Regions from separate parts of the Haloleucobacter ellipsoideus genome, predicted to be linked through region 1. Evidence: riboswitches for the same ligand, from Rfam matches in the RefSeq annotation. Region 1 holds a riboswitch; the other holds the start of a gene.
What was found. Region 1 has a riboswitch for thiamine pyrophosphate ahead of thiO (glycine oxidase ThiO). Riboswitches for the same ligand answer to the same signal wherever they lie in the genome.
Positions count from the first base shown of each region.

Region 1 (3,203 bases):
CGGGCAAGTTCCGCGGTGAGGATGGCGTCCTTCGCGGTCTGGCAGCCGGCGGTATTGGGCAGGATATGCACCCGGCCGGTGAGAAGATCCGTCAGGCTCTCCTCATAGCCGGAGAGGGAGATGCGGCGGATGGAGGCTGTCGCCATCTGCGCTCCCGAAGCCTCCAGCGCATCCAGAAACACCTGCTGGTTGGGATAGCCCGCCGTGCCCAGAAACAGGCGGGAATTGAAGGTCCGCCCGGCAATCACGAGCGGGTCGTTCTGCGTGCTCACGTTTTGTCCTGCCCTGTCTCAACCGCCCTGGCGGGCCGTAATGATCTCGATTTCATCGCCATTCTTCAGTCGGGTCTCGCGCCATGTCCGGCGCGGCACCACGGCGCTGTTCAGCGCCACGGCGATGCCCTTCTGGTCCAGCGACATGCCCTTCAGCTCAAGCAGCTCTGCCACCGTGGCCACCTGAAGCTGCTCTTCGGCTCCATTCACCTTCAGCGACACCATTTCACATTCCCTTCACACGCATTCCGCCGCGGCCGGCCGGTTGAAACGGGCCGCGCCAAAGGGCTGCACCACATCATCCAGCACGCCATCCAGCACGAAACGGGCAATGGCCTGCGCCGTGACCGGCAGCAGCAGAATGCCATTGCGATGGTGGCCCGTGGCATAGACCAGCCCGTCCACCTCCGCGCTTGGCCCCAATATGGGGGCATCATCCCGGCTGCCCGGGCGGAAGCCGACCCATTGCTCGATGATCGGCAGTTCCTCGATGGTGGGCAGCACACGCCAGGCATGGGTCAGCAGGGCCAGCTGCCCGCCGGCCGTGATCTGCGTGTCAAAGCCCTTCTCCTCCGTCGTCGCGCCCAGAATGAGGCGGCCATCACGACGCGGGGTGAGATAGATGCCCGGCCCCCAGACCACATGGTTCAGCAGGGGGGCCTCAGGGTCCATCTGCACCGCCAGCATCTGCCCCTTGACCGGGCGCACGGGCAATGCGGGCGCGGGGGCAATCTCCACGCCCCGGCTCCATGCCCCGGCCGCCAGCACCACCACATCCGCCGCAACCTGCCGTTCCCCGGCAATGATGCCGCGCACCCGGCCCCCTTCCGTCTCCACCCGGCTCACCGGGCAATGCTCATGCAGTGCCACGCCGGCCTTCCCGAGGGCCGCCTTCAGGGCGATCACCACCTTGCGGTTATCGACCTGATGATCCTCAAGCGTGAGAATGGCCCCGGAAAGGCGCGTGGCCAGATGCGGCTCACGGCGACGGGCCTCGGCCGGATTGAGCCACTCCACCGGCAGCCCCAGCGCCTGCTGAAGCGTATAGAGGTGGCGCAGCTTCGCGCCATCATCCGCAGTCAGCCCCACGGTGATGATGCCCTCGGTGCGCAGATCGACGCTTTCGCCGGAGGCGGCTTCCAGATCCGCCGCAAATTGCGGCCACAGCTTCTGGCTGGCGCGGTTCAGATCCAGCAACCGCTCCTCACCCGGCTCCACTTCCGCGCAGGCGGCCAGCATGCCGGCCGCTGCATGGCTGGCGCCCTGGCCGGCCACGCCGGCATCGAAGATTTCCACCGCACAGCCAGCCTGGGCCAGACGCCAGCCGATGGACAAGCCCATGACCCCGGCTCCGACAATGGCGACACGCGGACGCGCCTTCCGGGCGGAGAGGGGGGACGATATTGAATGGGACGACAAGCTGGCGCTCATCGGCAACCTCCCTACGCTGGCATGATCCAGACAGGTTCGATGGGTATGATCTCAGCCGCGCGGTGCGGCACCCCAGGCCGAAACCGCATTATCTCATGTCATGATGGCTGGCGGCAAGGGCAGTCTTGCCGCAGAGGCGCTAGACGCGGCGGTGGGCCGCCTGTTGCGCCACCTGCAGGACTGTGCGCTCGCAAATCGCGGGGGCGAGAGCGGCATTGCGACGGGCGGCAAGAATGGCCTCATCCACCGCCAGCATGGCCTTCAGGCACCGCTCCGCACCAAAGGCGCGCAAGGCCTTCTCGATTTTGGGGCGGCGGGAAAAGTGGATCTGCGGGCGCGCTTTCTCCACCACCCGGTCCGCACTCAGGCCGCCTTCCATCTGCAATGCCATGTGGTGAAGCGCGGAAAGCCCGCGCAAAAGGGCACCCAGCACCGCATCCGGCCGGGTGGCAGCGCCAAAGGCCTTTGCCAGCGCCACCACCGCGCCTTTCGTGTCACCGGAAAGGGCCGAGTCGACGACATCATCCAGCGCAAGGGCGGAGGCATCACCGATGATGACGCGCACATCCTCCAGCGTCACGCGGCCATTGCCCATGGCATAAAGGGCCAGCTTGGCGATTTCCCCGCGCGAGGCCAGCCTGTCCCCCCCGATGAGGGAGACGAGAAGCTCGCGCGCATCCCGGTCTATGGTCAGGCCGGCTTCCGCCAGCATGCTGTCCACCAGCCGGGCAAGGTCACGCTGGGTATCGGCATAGCAGGCGATGGCGAGCGCGTTGGAAGCGGATTCGCACAGATTGCGCAGGGGCGCGCCCCGCTTGAGGTCTGCGGCCTCCACCACCACCAGCGCACCGGGCGGCCCCTCCAGCACGGGCTTGAGCGCCGGCACGATATTGCGCGCGCCAGCCCGAACCCGGATGACCCGTTCGCCGCCAAACAGGCCGATGGTGCTGGTTTCGTCAATCAGCCGGCGCGGATCGGCTGACAGCTCATCCCCCTCCAGACGCACAAGGGCGAAGGGATCGCTGGCATCCGTCACGACAGCGCGCACCAGCGCATCGGCGCGCTCACGCACAAGGCCGATATCCGGGCCGAAAAGGAGCACGACATTCTTGCCCGGATCACGCCGGGCAAGAACCGCCTCGGCATCGCCGGGGCGCACGGCAACCATGGGCTATTTGCCCGTAGGCGCCGGGCGCAGGAAATAGCCGACGAGCTGGGTCTTGATCGCCTCGGTCACGATACGCGCGGCACGGATTTCCGCATCCTGCGATGCACTGTAATTGGCGAAGCGCTGATAGCTGGCATCAATGGTGGCCGTGCCATTGGCCGTACCCTTCACCAGCGGAATCTTCTTGTCATCATCCGCCCGCACCAGTCTCCATTCCGCCTTGAGACGGATGATCTCGTTCTCGGGCAGGCCGGAGCGCTTGTTGACGATGGCGCTCGACTTGGAGGGGGTGACCTTGACGAAGAGCTGGAGCGGCCCATCCTCAGGGTTCG
Region 1 covers NZ_JBQWAR010000021.1:245,822-249,024, reverse strand. Annotated here, with positions in the region: gene ACT6QG_RS15585 (thiazole synthase) at 1-272, opposite strand, end outside; gene thiS (sulfur carrier protein ThiS) at 291-497, opposite strand; gene thiO (glycine oxidase ThiO) at 510-1,703, opposite strand; TPP riboswitch at 1,695-1,788, opposite strand; gene holA (DNA polymerase III subunit delta) at 1,843-2,871, opposite strand; gene lptE (LPS assembly lipoprotein LptE) at 2,875-3,203, opposite strand, start outside.

Region 2 (3,203 bases), on a different contig from region 1:
CCGATATTCTGCACGCCGCGCACGTCCATCTGATCCCGCGTGACCACGGAAACGGACTGCGGAATTTCAATCAGCGGCGTTTCGGTCTTGGAGCCGGCCTGCGTGATGCGCGCGACAAAGCCATCGACAGGGCCGGTCGCGGTTTCGCCCGCGCCCTCCACATCGACCTGCTGAAGCTCGATGACATTGCCATTCTGATCGACCGCCTGCCCGGCAGACTGCGCCATGGCCGGCCCGGATATCATCGCCGCGCCCACAACTGCCCCCATGGCAACGCCACAGAACAGCACAGACCTGTGCAGCAAGTGCCTGTCTAGCGGATCGCCGATCTTGTTCATGTCATCACCTGCACGCCATTGCGCTCAATTAAGAACTATTAAAAAGTAACAGTCTGGTCTTGCAGACGTCGACTACTGCCCTCATAGCAATGGCTTGTGCGAACGGATTGTCTGTTCCTCTTGCGCTTTGACAATTTTTGTCATGATATTGCATCGGATTTCCATATTGAACAGGCCTTGTGCCTGAAATGGACCGCTTCAAAACTACTCTGGGCAGGACACGGCACGCGCAACCGGATGGAGGCGCGCAACGCAGAGAATGCAGCACATGACCTTTCAACCGCGCATGACCTCCTCGATTGAAGGCATCACAATCCTTGAGGATTTGCGCTGGCGGCGCTGGAACGGCGTGGTTGCGGATGTGTGGCATGTACACTGCGCGGCCGGTGCGCGCGGGGAATATATCTCGCACGATGCCCGCCTGTTTGTCGTGCTCGACCAGAGCGAAACGGGCACCCAGGTACGACTGACCGGGCCGGATACCAATCTCAGCGCCAGCCGCGCGCCCCGCCACATGAGCTTCGTGCCCGCCGGCATGCCGCTCTGGTCCCGCATCGAGAAACCGGGCCAGTTGCGCCATCTCGACCTGCATTTCGATATTGACACCCTCTCCCGCCGCCTTGGCGAGGATCTCGATGAGGATGTGCTCTCCACTCCCCGGCTCGATTTCACTGACAACCGCATCCATGGCCTTGCCCGCCTGATCGCGCAGGAGTGCATGGAGCCGGACAGCCGCCATGACCTGTATGGTGACGGGCTGATGCTGGCCCTGTTCATTGACCTTATGAAACTGGGCCCCACCCCGTCCTCGCGCCGTTCCGCTCTCTCCCCCCGGCAGCTCAAGCGGGTACAGGGCTTCATCGAGGACAACTGCATGCGCAACATCCGCATGCAGGAACTGGCGGAACTGACAGAGCTGTCGCAGTCCTATTTCAGCCATGCCTTCAAGGCCGCCACCGGCCTGCCGCCGCACCAGTGGCACATGAAAGTGCGGATGAAGCGCGTGCAGGACATGTTGACGCGCGAAGAGCTTTCGCTGGCAGATATCGCGGCATCCGCCGGCTTTGCCGATCAGGCCCACTTCACCCGCGCCTTCCGCCGCGCCTGCGGCATAACGCCGGCGGCATGGCGGCGGACCCACCGGGGCTGACCCGTCCTTCAGCTTGCGAATGGCCGGGAATCCCAGAAAAATCAGCATTCTGGAACCATTCTCCAAAGCCCGGGTCAAACGTGCGGCGGGTGACAAAGCCCGGGCGATTGCCTACAACAGCCAGACCAAGGGGAGCCCTGCCAAGGGGCTGAGAGACCGCTGGCCCTGCAGCGCGGTGACCCTTCGCACCTGATCCGGATCATGCCGGCGAAGGGATGGGGTTTTTCAGCCAGCCCGGCTTTCTCCCGCCTTCTCGTCGGCCTCACCTTGCTGAGGAAGGAAAACCATGAGCGCGCGCTTCACCGAAACCCTGAGACAGGACAATGCGCAGCTGTGGGCGCAGGCGGTGGACCACCGCTTCGTGCGGGAACTGCTCGACGGCTCCATCGCCAACCCTGTCATGGCACGCTATCTGGTGCAGGATCACCGCTTTCTGGACAGTTTCCTCACCCTGCTGGGCGCCGCCATGGCAACGGCGGACAGTTTCGAGGCGCGGCTGCGCTTTGGCCGCTTTGCCGGCATGGTTTCCAGTGAGGAAAACACCTATTTCCTGCGCGCGTTCGAGGCGCTGGGCGTGGATGAGGCCACCCGGAACAACACACCCGACACCGCACCCACCGCCGGTTTCAAGGCCATCATGCAGGAAGCCGCCACCACCCGCTCCTATGCTGCGGTGCTCTCCGTCCTGAATGTGGCGGAAGGGCTGTATCTGGACTGGGCGGTGAAGGCGAAGCAGCCCCTGCCCGCCAGCTTTGTACATGCCGAATGGATCATCCTGCATGACAACCCGGACTTCCGCGCTTTCGTCGCCTTCCTGCGCGATGAGCTGGACCGGGTGGGGCCGGCGGAGGCTGATGTGAGCCACGATTTCTTCCGCCGTGCTGTCCGTCTGGAGCGTGATTTCTTCGATGCAGCCTATGAGGGCGAGAACTAGACATGGACATTTTCGACCGTCTGAAAGCCGCGGCGGCGGATGACTGGCGCAGCTATGTGGACCATTCCTTCGTCCGCCAATTGGGTGCGGGCACCCTGCCGCAGGACGCCTTCCGCACATATCTGGTGCAGGACTATCTGTTCCTCATCCAGTTCTCCCGCGCCTGGGCGCTGGCGGCCTACAAGAGCCGCACGCTTGAGGATATCCGCGCGGCGCAGGCGGCCCTTGAAGGCATATTGAACGAAACGGAGCTGCATGTGCGCCTGTGCGGGCGCTGGGGGCTTTCCCCGGCCGATATTGCCGCTGCGCCCGAGCATCAGGCCACCATTGCCTATACCCGCTATGTGCTGGATTGCGGGGCGGCCGGAGACCTGCTCGAACTGCATGTGGCGCTGGCTCCCTGCGTCATCGGCTATGCCGAGATTGGCAATGCGCTCACCGCCAATGGACGCGAATTGCCGGGAGATCATCCCTATCGGGAATGGATTCTTGAATATGCGGGTGAGGCCTATCAGGGTGTGGCCTCTGCCGCGCGCCGCCATCTGGATCAACTGGCCGCCCGCTCCATGACAGAACAGCGCTTCAGCGAACTGGCCGCGATCTTCGCCAAGGCCACGCGACTGGAGGCGGACTTCTGGCAAATGGGGCTGGATCTGGGCCGCTGACAACGACGGACCACTGAAAACAGAAAGGCCACACCGGGGCAACGGCGCGGCCTTTTTCTTCATCCACCTGCCCCATGCCTCAGCTTCTGGCATCCTCCAGAATCATCTGCGCGGCC
Region 2 covers NZ_JBQWAR010000017.1:67,078-70,280, reverse strand. Annotated here, with positions in the region: gene ACT6QG_RS05650 (TonB-dependent siderophore receptor) at 1-338, opposite strand, end outside; gene ACT6QG_RS05645 (helix-turn-helix domain-containing protein) at 607-1,488, shown strand; TPP riboswitch at 1,607-1,721, shown strand; gene ACT6QG_RS05640 (TenA family protein) at 1,775-2,422, shown strand; gene ACT6QG_RS05635 (TenA family protein) at 2,425-3,087, shown strand; gene ACT6QG_RS05630 (GMC family oxidoreductase) at 3,167-3,203, opposite strand, start outside.
Region 2: linked by a shared signal. The riboswitch ahead of ACT6QG_RS05640 (TenA family protein) and the one ahead of thiO (glycine oxidase ThiO) in region 1 are both predicted to bind thiamine pyrophosphate.